DNA from 3 places in the Streptomyces sp. Z423-1 genome. Region 1 is predicted to be linked to each of the others. Evidence: riboswitches for the same ligand, from Rfam matches in the RefSeq annotation. Region 1 holds a riboswitch; each other region holds the start of a gene.
The links. A riboswitch is a leader RNA that binds a small molecule or an ion and turns the genes downstream of it on or off. The one in region 1 is predicted to bind cobalamin.
Positions count from the first base shown of each region.

Region 2: linked by a shared signal. The riboswitch ahead of HJD23_RS05965 ((2Fe-2S) ferredoxin domain-containing protein) and the one ahead of HJD23_RS12880 (energy-coupling factor ABC transporter permease) in region 1 are both predicted to bind cobalamin.
Region 3: linked by a shared signal. The riboswitch ahead of HJD23_RS33175 (cobalamin biosynthesis protein) and the one ahead of HJD23_RS12880 (energy-coupling factor ABC transporter permease) in region 1 are both predicted to bind cobalamin.

Region 1 is NZ_CP053109.1:2,879,808-2,884,078, forward strand. Features, by position in the region: gene HJD23_RS12870 (serine/threonine-protein kinase) at 1-733, shown strand, start outside; gene HJD23_RS12875 (FHA domain-containing protein) at 815-1,522, shown strand; cobalamin riboswitch at 1,598-1,782, shown strand; gene HJD23_RS12880 (energy-coupling factor ABC transporter permease) at 1,816-2,508, shown strand; gene HJD23_RS12885 (energy-coupling factor ABC transporter substrate-binding protein) at 2,505-2,864, shown strand; gene cbiQ (cobalt ECF transporter T component CbiQ) at 2,870-3,619, shown strand; gene HJD23_RS12895 (ATP-binding cassette domain-containing protein) at 3,616-4,271, shown strand, end outside.
Region 2 is NZ_CP053109.1:1,286,517-1,290,787, reverse strand. Features, by position in the region: gene HJD23_RS05975 (NCS1 family nucleobase:cation symporter-1) at 1-1,368, shown strand, start outside; gene HJD23_RS05970 (hypothetical protein) at 1,396-2,058, opposite strand; cobalamin riboswitch at 2,381-2,508, shown strand; gene HJD23_RS05965 ((2Fe-2S) ferredoxin domain-containing protein) at 2,567-2,971, shown strand; gene HJD23_RS05960 (ABC transporter substrate-binding protein) at 3,065-4,018, shown strand; gene HJD23_RS05955 (iron ABC transporter permease) at 4,093-4,271, shown strand, end outside.
Region 3 is NZ_CP053109.1:7,369,414-7,373,684, reverse strand. Features, by position in the region: gene HJD23_RS33185 (inorganic phosphate transporter) at 1-1,104, shown strand, start outside; gene HJD23_RS33180 (hypothetical protein) at 1,136-1,357, shown strand; cobalamin riboswitch at 1,526-1,669, shown strand; gene HJD23_RS33175 (cobalamin biosynthesis protein) at 1,770-2,717, shown strand; gene HJD23_RS33170 (cobyric acid synthase) at 2,714-4,222, shown strand; gene cobN (cobaltochelatase subunit CobN) at 4,219-4,271, shown strand, end outside.

The sequences.
Region 1 (4,271 bases):
CGAGACCCGTATCGACGTGGCGGTCCAGTTACGCCCGGGCTCCCGCCCCGAGAGCTCCCGGCCGACCACGCGCATCGGCAGGATCGGCGTCCTGGAGGAGTCGCCCGAGACCGACGAGTGCGGTCTGCTGCTGTACGACAGCGCCGCCGACGGGGATGCCGACGGCACCCTCGTCGGGATCCGCGTCGACGTGGGGGACGGCTCGGTGACCGGCGGCAACGCGACGCTGTGCACGGTCGCCCACACGGCCGCCCGGAGCGCCGCCGAGGTGCTGAACGCCGGTGCTCTTCCCCGCCGCTCCCCGGCCTACCCGGACAACTCGCTGGCCTGGGCGGACGCCTGCGCACTGCTCGACGCGAAGGCACTGTCGGACGCCGTGCCCGGCATCGAGCCGGACACGCCGGAGACCGGCGTCGCGAACTGGAACTGCGAGTGGTTCAGCACGGTGGACGACCTGGAGGCGGAGGTGAGCTTCTTCCGCGACCAGCCGAAGTCCGCCAAGGACCGCGAGGTCGTCCGGCTCGGCGACTACCGGGCCCTCGTCGAGCCGGAGGGCGACGGCGACGACACCTGCACGGTCTTCCTCGAATACCGCCGGTACAGCGGCCAGGGCGCCAGGACGGCCGCCGAGATGGTCCGCCTGCGCGTCGGCGGCGAACGCCCCATGGACGACCTCTGCACGATGGTCACCGACCTCGCCACCTCAGCGGCCACCAAGCTGCCCGAACGCTGACCCGGGCCTGTCCGGCGGGAAGGGTCCGGTCCCGGAGCCGCACAGTGGTGACGACAAGCCACCACGCCGAGGAGTCCGGGGATGAACCGTCGTGAGAGTCTCGCGCGCGGTGCCCCACCGGCCGCCGCGGACACGCTCCACGCCAGATCGGCGGCGGGCGAGGTCACGGCCGCCGCGGAGCCCGGCCGGACGGTGTGCTTCGGCCGGGCTCCGGGCTGCCCGGGGACGGACCTGTCCGTCGGCGGCGACGACCGGCGGGTGAGCCGCAGGCAAGGGGATCTGACGTACCACCACGGCCACTGGTGGCTGCGCAACACCGGCTGCCGGCCCCTGCGCCTCCCGCACGACGAACTCCTCGCCCCCCGTGCCGCCCCGCAGGCCCTTCCCCCTGGCTACACCCCGCTCTTCGTCCAGGGCCTCGGCCACCGCGAGTACCTGGTCGAGCTGTACGTGACCGACCCCGCCCGCCGCCCCGGAAACCCCCCGCCGGGTCGCCCGGCCCTCGACGACGACGAACGGCTCCTGTTGGTCGTCCTGGGCCAGCGCTACCTGCGCCACGAGTCCGGCCCCCGCCCCTTCCCCGCCCGCAAGGCGCTGCAGCAACTGCGCTTCCTGCGCCCGGAAACGGACTGGGAGTCGCCCGGGATCGAGCGCCGGGTCGCGCAGATCGGCGCTCGTCTGAACGCCGACGAGGCCGTTCCGCTGCACGCCCTGCTCCGGGATCTGGTGGACGCCACCGACCTCGTACCGCCGGACCTCGCGCTGCTGGACCGGGAGCTCGACGGGTGACGTTCCGGGAGTGCGCCGCCTGACCAGCGCCTTCGCGCCCCCGATGCGCCGCTTGTCACCACCCCCGCGGGCGCACTACTGTCACCACGCCTTGGTGAACGGGAAATCCGGTGTGATGCCGGTGCGGCCCTCGCCACTGTGATCGGGAAGTCCGGCTCCGGCCCTCAGGGGCAGCCACTGGGTCATTGCGACCCGGGAAGGCGGAGCACGGGCGGTGCCACCCGTCAGCCAGGAGACCGGCCGAGGCGCGTTGTACACCATCCACGAGGTGCTGGAGAGGGTCTGCTGAAGCCATGCACATAGCCGAGGGTTTTCTGCCTCCGGCGCACGCGATCGCCTGGGGTGCCGCGTCCGCGCCGTTCGTCGTCCACGGAGTCCGCTCCCTCACCCGTGAGGTCAGGGAACATCCCGAGAGCACCCTGCTGCTCGGCGCCTCGGGCGCCTTCACCTTCGTCCTGTCGGCACTGAAGCTGCCGTCCGTGACCGGGAGTTGCTCGCATCCCACCGGCACGGGACTGGGCGCCATCCTGTTCCGGCCGCCGGTGATGGCGGTGCTGGGCACCATCACCCTGCTGTTCCAGGCGCTGCTGCTCGCCCACGGCGGGCTGACCACGCTCGGCGCCAACGTCTTCTCGATGGCGATCGTCGGCCCCTGGGCCGGATACGGCGTCTACCGGCTGCTGCGGCGGTACGACGTGCCGCTGATGGTCGCCGTGTTCTTCGGCGCGTTCGTCGCCGACCTGTCCACCTACTGCGTCACCAGCGTCCAGCTGGCGCTCGCCTTCCCCGACCCGAGCAGCGGTTTCCTGGGCGCGCTCGGCAAGTTCGGGTCCATCTTCGCGGTCACGCAGATCCCGCTGGCCATCAGCGAGGGGCTGCTCACGGTGCTGGTGATGCGGCTGCTGGTGCAGTCCAGCAAGGGTGAACTGACCCGGCTGGGCGTGCTGCTCACCCGGAAGTCCGGCACCGAGGCGGTGGCCCGATGAAGCGCAGTACGAAGATCAACCTCCTGCTGCTGCTCGCCGTCGCCGCCCTCGCGGTGCTGCCGCTGGCGCTCGGGCTCGGCGACCACAAGGAGGAGCCGTTCACCGGTGCCGACGGCGAGGCGGAGACGGCGATCACCGAGCTGGACCCGGACTACGAGCCCTGGTTCTCTCCCCTGTACGAGCCGCCGTCCGGCGAGATCGAGTCCGGCCTGTTCGCCCTGCAGGCGGCGGTCGGCGCGGGCGTGCTCGCGTACTACTTCGGGCTGCGGCGCGGGCGGCGCCAGGGTGCGGCGCGGGCCCAGGAGCAGCAGGGCGCGGCGCGGACGCCCGGGCACGACGGAGCCGAAGGGACCTGAGGCTCGTGCTGCCGATCGACGCGGCGGCGCACAGCAGTCGCTGGCGCCGCCGCCATCCCGTGGACAAGGCCGTGCTCGGGCTGGGACTGACGGTGCTGGCGATCTCGCTGCCGCCCTGGCCGGGGGCCGCGCTGGTGCTGGTGACGGCGCTGGCCGTGCTGCTGGGCCCGGCGGGCGTGCCCGGGCGGCGGCTGTGGCGGGCCTACCGGGTGCCGCTGGGCTTCTGCGTCACCGGCGCGCTGCCGCTGCTGGTGCGGGTCGGCGGCCCGGACGGGTTCGTCGGCCTCGCGGACGGCGGCCCGGTGCGCGCCGGGGAACTGCTGCTGCGTACCTCGGCCGCCTCCCTGGGCGTGCTGCTGTTCGCGTTCACCACCCCGATGTCCGACCTGCTGCCCCGCCTGGTCCGCGCCGGCGTGCCCGCGCCCGTTGTCGACGTGGCCCTGGTGACGTACCGGATGAGCTTTCTGCTCCTGGACTCCGTGCGCCGCATCCGCGACGCCCAGGCGGCCCGCCTCGGGCACACCACACGGGCCGCCCAGTGGCGGTCCCTGGCCGGGCTCGGCGCCACCGCCTTCGTACGCGCCTTCGACCGGGCGACGCGCCTGCAGGCCGGGCTCGCCGGGCGCGGCTACGACGGCACGCTGCGCGTCCTGGTGCCCGAGGCCCGCGTCTCCGTCCCGTTCACGGCCATGAGCGTCGCGCTGCTCGTGGCGCTGGCCGCCCTCACCTTCGTCCTCGAAAGGCCACTGTCATGAGCGAGGCCGCCGCCCTGGTCGCCCTGCGGGGCGCGTCCTTCGCCTACGAGGACGGCCCGGCCGTGCTCACCGGCCTCGACTTCGAGGTGCGCAAGGGGCGCGCGCTGGCGCTGCTGGGCCGCAACGGCAGCGGCAAGACCACGCTGATGCGGCTGCTCAGCGGGGGACTTCGGCCGCACGCCGGGGAGTTGGCGGTGGACGGCACGCCGGTGTCGTACGACCGGAAGGGGCTGACCCGGTTGCGGACCACCGTTCAGCTGGTGGTGCAGGATCCGGACGACCAGCTGTTCGCCGCGTCGGTGGCGCAGGACGTGTCCTTCGGGCCGCTGAACCTCGGGCTGCCGGACGCCGAGGTGCGGGCGCGGGTCGAGGAGGCACTCGCGGCGCTGGACATCGCCGGGCTGGCGGACCGGCCCACGCATCTCCTGTCGTACGGGCAGCGCAAGCGGACCGCGATCGCCGGTGCCGTCGCCATGCGGCCGCGGGTGCTGATCCTCGACGAGCCGACGGCCGGGCTCGATCCCGACGGCCAGGAACGGCTGCTCGCCACCCTCGACGGGCTGCGCGCGAGCGGCACGACCGTCGTGATGGCCACCCACGACGTCGACCTCGCCCTGCGCTGGGCCGACGACGCGGCCCTGCTCACCCCGTC
Region 2 (4,271 bases), 1.6 Mb from region 1:
TCCATGGCGCACTGCATCCCCAGCTGGACCCTGGCCTCCGGCCTGGTGGCGCTCGGCATGGACTGGAAGCAGGCGGTCTTCACCATCGCGCTGGCCAACGTCATCGTGCTACTGCCGATGCTGGCCACCGGCCACGCCGGCCCCAAGTACGGCATCCCCTTCCCGGTGCTCGCCCGCGCCTCCTTCGGGCTGCGCGGCGCCAACGTCCCGGCGCTGATCCGGGCGGCGGTGGCGTGCGGCTGGTTCGGCATCCAGACCTGGATCGGCGGCAGCGGCATCTTCGTCCTCGGCTCCAAGCTCACCGGCGGTGAGTGGGAGAAGGCCGGGCAGATCGCCGGCAACCCCTGGCCGTTGTGGCTGTGCTTCATCCTGTTCTGGGCCGTGCAGATCGCCATCATCTACCGCGGCATGGACTTCCTGCGGCACTTCGAGAACTGGGCCGCGCCCTTCGTGATCGTCGGCGCCTTCGTGCTGCTGATCTGGATCGCGGTGGAGGCAAACGGTTTCGGCGAGTTGCTGTCGCAGCCCTCGCAACTCGGCTGGGGCGCGGACTTCTGGCCGGTCTTCTTCCCGTCCCTCATGGGCATGATCGGCTTCTGGGCGACCCTCTCGCTCAACATCCCCGACTTCACCCGCTTCGGCGCCAGCCAGCGCGCCCAGACGTGGGGTCAGTCACTGGGCCTGCCCACGACGATGACCCTGTTCGCGATCCTCGCCGTGCTGGTCACCTCCGGCTCCGAGGTGGTCTACGGCGAGGCGATCTGGGACCCGGTCGTCCTCGCCGCCAAGGCGGACAACGTCTTCGGCCTGCTCTTCGCGCTCATCACCGTGCTGGTCGCCACCATCTCCGTGAACATCGCGGCCAACGTGGTGTCCCCGGCGTACGACCTGGCCAACCTGGCGCCGAAGTTCATCAACTTCCGTACCGGCGCGCTGATCACGGGCGTCATCGGCGTCCTGATCTTCCCGTGGAAACTGATCTCGACGCCCGAGTTCTACATCTTCACCTGGCTCGGCGTGGTCGGCGGCCTGCTCGGCACGGTCGCGGGCATCCTGATCGCCGACTACTGGATCGTCCGGCGTACGGTCCTGCATCTGGCGGATCTGTACACGCCGGGCGGGCGCTACTGGTACACCTCCGGCTGGAACTGGCGGGCCCTGGTGGCGTTCGTGGTCGGCGGTGTGCTGGCCGTCGGCGGGTCGTACTCCTCGGTGAACGCGGACGGAGTGAAGTCCGGCCCCTTCCCGGCGGACGGCGTGATCCCGTTCCTGAAACCGCTCGCCGACTACGGCTGGGCGGTGGGCCTGGCGGCCTCACTGCTGCTGTACGTGGCGCTGATGCTGCCGCGTGAGCGCACCGCGTCCTGACAGGTCGCCCGTCGGAGGGCGGTCGGCCTACTGACCGCCCTCCAGCGCCGCCACCGCCTCCTTGGCCGCCTTGATCGCACCCTTGTTGATCTCGTCGGAGCTGGGCGCACCCTTCGACTCGAAGTCGGAGCCGTTGTACGTCACGACCACCAGCGCGTTGGAGGCGCGCGCGATCACCACGCCCTCGCGGGTCTTCTGGTCGTCCTCGGTGGTGAGGTTCACGACGGAGTAGGCCGCGTCCCCCACGCCGGGGACGACGCCACCGCCGCTCTTCTCCTCGACGCGCTGCTGGTACTGCTTCTGCGCATCGTCGTCCGAGTCGCGGATCTCGAAGGAGACGTCGAGCCAGCGGTAGTCGTAGCCCTTGAGGGCGTTCCAGGAGCAGGTGCGGCGCACCGAACTGTCCGTCGAGGCGATCTCCTTCCCGGCCGTCTTGGCGCCCGGTACCAGCGACGTGATCGTCTTCTTGGCGAGGCTGCCGCACGGCGCCGGGGCCTTGGTGTACGTCTTCGGCACGGCCGTCGAGGACGGTGCCGAGGCGGACTGGGTCCCGGTCCTGTCCGCCGCCTTGTCCTGGGCGGCGGGCGCGGCGGACTCCGGGCCGGAGGTGAGCGCCCAGCCCGCGCAGGCGAGCACGGCGACCGGGGTCAGGCGCGCGGTGAGAGCGAGCGGCAGAGGTAGGGAACGCACGGCGCACTTCTCGTGGGGGATGGTGCGGAGGGGGTCCGCACTGCGGACGGGACGCCAGTGTCACACGACTCCCTGTGGGGCGGAAGTGCCAACTCGCTCCGTACTTGAGCGGTAACTGAGCCTGACGGTCGGTGCGTTGTGTGTCCCGTTATGTCCGCGCGGGCGCGGCAGGGGCGGTGCATCCTCGGCTGGGGCAGCCGGCGTGGTGACGAGCTCGGCAGCGGAAGGCAGATCGGTGATGAGGTCGACGCCCTCGCCCGTGGCGCCCTGATGACGCGCCGTGTCGCAGATGCGATGATGCTCGGCGACAAGGCGACGGCGGAACGAGGAAGCCGGTGTGAATCCGGCGCGGTCCCGCCACTGTGATCGGCGAGCGGATCCCGAACAGGCCACTGCCCGAAGGCGGGTGGGAAGGCCGGGACGAGCTTCGACCCGAGAGCCAGGAGACTCACGCGGTCGCCTCCTCGACGAACCCGGGGCGGATTTCCCCGGAGGAGGGTGGTTCGGCATGCCCGTGAGGCCGGCCGAGGGGGCGTACGAGAGCCCGGTGGGCAGAGGGTCGGTCGATCCGGTGCCGTGCCGGGTCGTCGTGTGCCGGGACTGCTGCTGCGGCAGTCCCAAGGTGACCGGGGTGGATCACACGGCGCAGACCGCGCGCCTGCGTGAGACCGCTCCCGTACGCGTCTCCGCCTGTCTGGACGTGTGCGATCAGGCCAACGTGATCGTCGTGCAGCCCTCCGCCGCCGGACGGGCCGCCGGGGCGCGGCCGGTCTGGCTGGGCCTGGTCAACGACCCGGCCGCCACCGAGGACATCGCCGCCTGGGTGAGCGCGGGCGGCCCCGGCATCGCTCCCCGGCCCGAGATCCTCGACCTCTACGCCTTTACCCCGCCTCGGCGCCGCGCGGTCTCCTGAGACCGGCAGCCTGCGCGCCGACCGTCCGTAACACCCGTACGAGAGGAACCTTCCCATGACGGGCAGACGACCGCTGTCCCCCCCCTGCTGGCCATGGCCACAGCTCTGCTGATCTCCGGTTGTGGCGGGAGCGCCCAGGACAACGGCGGTGGCGCCGAGGGCCCGGCCGCGAAGGGCTTCCCGGTCACCGTGTCCAACTGCGGGGTGATGACGACGTTTCAGCGCCCGCCGCAGCGCGCGGTGTCACTGAACCAGCACGCGACCGAGGTGATGCTGGCGCTCGGCCTGGAGAAGTCGATGGTCGGCACGGGCTACCTCGACGACGAGATCCTCCCCGAGTACCGGGCCGCCTACGACAAGGTCGAGGTGCTGTCGAAGGAGTACCCGTCGTACGAGACGCTGCTGGCCGCCGAGCCCGACTTCGTCTACGGCGGCTGGGCCTCCACCTTCGACGAGAAGGAGGGCCGCTCCCGTGACGCCTTCACCAAGGCCGGCATCAACACCCGCCTCAACATCGAGGAGTGCCCGTCCGGGCCGGTCACGATGACCCTGATGGACCGGGAGATCCGCGAGGTCGCCGAGGTCTTCGGCGTCCCGGAGCGGGCCGAGCGGCAGATCGAGCGGCTGCACGCCACCCTGGACGAGGTGGACAGGAAACTCGACGGCGTCGAGCCGGTGAAGCTGTTCGTCTACGACAGCGGCGACAAGACCGCCTTCACCGCGGGTGGCGCGGGCATCGGCAACGACATGATCGAGCGGGCCGGAGGGGTCAACCTCTTCGCCGACCTCGACAAACCGTTCGGTGACGTGTCGTTCGAGCAGGTGGCGGAGCGGGCGCCCGAGGTCATCGTCATCTACGACTACGGCGACCGGACCGTGGCACAGAAGAAGGAGTTCCTGCTCGCGAACCCGGCGCTGAAGGACGTGCCCGCCATCAAGAACCAGCGGTTCGCGGTGCTGCCGCTGTCCTCCACCGTCGTGGGCGTACGGGTGCCCGCGGCCGTTGCGTCGCTGGCCCGTCAGCTCCACCCGGACCGCTTCCGGTGACCGGCGTGACCGAGCCGGCCGCCGCCGAGGCGGTCGGCAAGAGCGACTCCCCCGGAGCAGGGGCCGCGCAGGCCGTGACCGGCCGCCGCAGACTCCCCTACGCCCTGGTGCTGGCCGGGCTCGCCGCCCTGGTGGCGGTGGCGGCGACGGTCGGGATCGCGGCCGGTTCGGTCACGATCCCCGCCGGGGAGGTGTGGGGCATCCTGCTCCACCACCTGCACCCCGCCCTGGCCGAAGCGACGTGGCCCCCGGT
Region 3 (4,271 bases), 4.5 Mb from region 1:
ATGTCCGCCGTCCTCAACCTGGTCGGCGCCTTCCTGTCCGTGGAGGTCGCGAACACGATTTCCAAGGGCCTGGTGGACGAGAGCGGCATCCGTCCCGAGGTCATCTTCGCCGCCCTGGTCGGCGCGATCCTGTGGAACCTGCTGACCTGGCTGGTCGGCCTGCCGTCCTCCTCCTCGCACGCCCTGATGGGCGGCCTGATCGGCGCCACCGTCGCCTCGGCCGGTGTCGGCGCGGTGCACGGCGACGTGCTCGTCACCAAGGTGCTGATCCCGGCGATCGCGGCCCCGCTGGTCGCGGGCGTCGCGGCGATGCTCGGTGCCCGGCTGACGTACCGGCTGGGCAAGAAGGCCGAAGACACCCAGGCCGCCGCCAAGGGCTACCGCGCCGGCCAGATCGCCTCCGCGGGCCTGGTCTCCCTGGCCCACGGCACCAACGACGCGCAGAAGACCATGGGCATCATCACCCTCGCCCTGGTCGCCGGCGGCACCCTCGCCCCCGACTCCGACCCGCCCATGTGGGTCATCCTCTCCGCGGGCCTGGCCATCGCGCTCGGCACCTACCTCGGCGGCTGGCGCATCATCCGCACCATGGGCAAGGGCCTGACCGACCTGCAGCCGCAGCAGGGGTTCGCCGCGCAGACCAGCGCCGCGACCGTCATCCTGGCCTCCTCCCACCTCGGCTTCTCCCTCTCCACCACGCACTCGGTCTCCGGCGCGGTGATGGGCGCGGGCCTGGGCCGCAAGGGCGGCGTGGTCCGCTGGTCCACCGCCACCCGGATGTTCGTCGCCTGGGGTCTGACGCTCCCGGCCGCCGCGCTGGTCGGCGCGATCGCCGAGTGGGTGACCGGCTTCGGCTCCTGGGGCACCGCCGTCGTGGCCGTCTTCCTGGTCGGCTCCAGCGCCGCGATCTGGAAGATCTCCCGCCGCGAGGTCGTGAACCACACGAACGTCAACGACACGGACGAGGAACCGGCCGGCGTGGTGACGGCGGCGATGGCCGCGGTCACGCCGCCTCCGACCGGCGCGCCGGTGGACGACCTCGCCACCACGATCCCCGCACAGAAGACGGCCGCGGAGCCGACGCCCTCTCAGGCCACCGTCTGAGCACCCGGTTACTGAAGGAAAGCAGCAGCAGATGAAGATCGACTGGGCGGCCCTCGGCTCCGTCTTCGGCGTCAGCCTCGTGGTCACGGTGGCCCTGGTGGGCCTGTTCACCCTCGGCATCACCGGCCTGTCGCGGCGCGAACGCGCGGCGCGGCAGGGCGAGTCGGCGGCGCTGGCGGTGACCGGCGCGTACGCCGCGTTCGCGGCCTGCGTGGCGGCTGTGGGATACGGGATCTATCTGATCGTGGCCTGACGGCCGTCGGCGATCCGCGCCCTGCACGGTGCCCCCAACAGGGGGCACGGGCAGGGCGCTTCGGCGTGCGCCGACGAAGGAGTAGCGCACGTACGCGAGTACCAGTGCCGCATGTGTCGTGTGGGCCTCAGCACACTTGCCCCGCCGCAGGTCAACGGCAAGTTGACGGCTGTTCCGGCCCCGTGGTGGACTGCCGGAGCCATGTACGGCGGCAGGAGAGGAAGCCGGTGCGAATCCGGCGCGGTCCCGCCACTGTGACCGGGGAAGGAACTCCCCGGGAGCCAGGAACTCTCACCGCCGGTCTCGTCGAACCAGGGCGTGGACACCCTGAGTGAGGACATAACGCGATGCTCGGCTGCCCAGTGAGGTCCAGAACCAGGTCTCTGCCCGACCGCACGGCCGGCTGAGCCCCATGCGTGCCGATCGCGTTTTCGCGTACGGCGCCGCCGCCGGCCTCCTCGGCGACCTGATCCTCGGCGATCCGCGCCGTGGGCACCCGGTCGCCGCGTTCGGGCGGGCCGCCGCCGCCGTGGAACGGGTGTTGTGGCGCGACCACCGCGCGTGGGGTGCGGCGCACACCGCCGTGTGCGCCGGTGGCGCCGTCGCGCTCGGTGTCCTCGCCCGCAGGGTCGTACGGTCCTCCCCCGCCGCCTCCGTCGCCCTCACCGGACTCGCCACCTGGGCCGTCGTCGGGGGGACTTCGCTGGCCCGGGAGGCGCGGGCCGTCGGGCGTGCCCTGGAGGCGGGGGACGTCGAGGGGGCGCGGGCTCGGCTGCCGCATCTGTGCGGGCGGGATCCGCAGGCCCTGGACGCCGACGGGATCGCCCGGGCCGTGGTCGAGTCGGTGGCCGAGAACACCTCCGACGCGGTGGTGGGAGCGCTGGTGTGGGGGGCCGTCGGCGGGGTGCCCGGGCTGGTCGGCTTCCGGGCCGTCAACACGCTGGACGCCATGATCGGGCACAAGTCGCCCAGGTACCGGCGGTACGGGTGGGCCTCCGCCCGGCTCGACGACCTCGCCGGGTGGCCGGGGGCCCGGCTGACCGCCGTGCTGGCCGCCCTCGCCGGACCGGATCCGCGCGCGGCCGTACGGGCCTGGCGCGAGGACGCGGACAAGCATCCCAGCCCCAACGCCGGGCCCGTGGAGGCGTCGTTCGCGGGGGCGCTGGGGGTACGGCTGGGCGGGACCCTCTCGTACGGAGGGCGGATCGAGCACCGGCCTGTGCTCAACGGCCGAGGACGCGCGGTCGGGGTCGGCGACATCGAGCGGGCGGTACGGCTCTCCCGGCGCGTCGGCTGGCTCGCGCTCGGCGTGTGCGCGGGCGCGGGCGCGCGGATGCTGAAGAAGGGGCGTACGTCATGAGCGGGGGACTGCTGGTCGCCGGTACCACCTCCGACGCCGGTAAGAGCGTCGTCACCGCCGGGATCTGCCGCTGGCTGGTGCGGCAGGGCGTCAAGGTCGCGCCCTTCAAGGCGCAGAACATGTCGCTCAATTCGTTCGTCACCCGCGAGGGTGCCGAGATCGGACGGGCGCAGGCCATGCAGGCACAGGCGTGCCGCGTGGAGCCGACCGCGCTGATGAATCCCGTGCTGCTCAAGCCGGGTGGCGAGCAGAGCAGCCAGGTGGTGCTGCTGGGCAAGCCCGTCGGGGAGATGAGTGCGCGCGGGTATCACGGGGGGCGGCAGCAGCGGCTCCTCGGAACCGTGCTCGACTGTCTTGCCGAACTGCGGGGCACGTATGACGCGGTGATCTGTGAGGGGGCCGGCAGCCCGGCCGAGATCAATCTGCGCCGGACCGACATCGTGAACATGGGGATCGCCCGGGGCGCCCGGCTCCCCGTGCTCGTCGTCGGCGACATCGACCGCGGCGGGGTCTTCGCGTCCTTCTACGGGACCGTGGCGCTGCTGTCGCCCGAAGACCAGGAGTTCGTCGCCGGGTTCCTCGTCAACAAGTTCCGAGGGGATGTCTCCCTGCTGGAGCCGGGGCTGGACATGCTCCATTCGCTCACCGGGCGGCGGACATACGGGGTGCTGCCGTACCGGCACGGGCTCGGGATCGACGAGGAGGACGGGCTCCGGGTCTCCCTGCGCGGGACCGTGCGGGAGTCCGTCGTCGCGCCGCCCGTCGGCGAGGACGTGCTGCGCGTCGCCGTGTGTGCCGTACCGCTGATGTCCAACTTCACGGACGTGGACGCCCTCGCCGCCGAACCCGGTGTCGTGGTGCGGTTCGTGGACCGGCCGGAGGAGCTGGCCGACGCGGATCTCGTGGTGATACCGGGGACGCGCGGGACCGTACGGGCGCTGGAGTGGCTGCGCGAGCGGGGCCTCGCGGCGGCCATCGCCCGCAGGGCCGCCGAGCGCAGGCCCGTGCTCGGGATCTGCGGCGGCTTCCAGATCCTCGGCGAGCACATCGAGGACGACGTGGAGAGCCGGCGCGGGCAGGTCGACGGCCTCGGGGTCCTGCCCGTCCGGGTGCGGTTCGCCCGGGAGAAGACCCTCACCCGACCCGTCGGCGAGGCTCTCGGCGAGCCCGTCGAGGGGTACGAGATCCATCACGGCGTCGCCGACGTCACGGGCGGCGAAGCCTTCCTCGACGGCTGCCGGGTCGGGCAGACCTGGGGCACGCACTGGCACGGCTCGCTGGAGTCGGACGGTTTCCGGCGGGCCTTCCTGCGCGAGGTGGCGGCCGCCGCGGGCCGCCGCTTCGTGCCGGCGCCCGGCACCTCCTTCGCCGCGCTCCGCGAGGAGCAGCTCGACCGGCTCGGCGACCTGATCGAACAGCACGCGGACACGGACGCGCTGTGGCGGCTCATCGAGTCCGGCGCGCCGCAAGGACTGCCCTTCATTCCACCGGGAGCGCCCGCATGAGCACTGTGTTGTTGTTGTCGACCGCCGACACCGATCTGCTGGCGGCCCG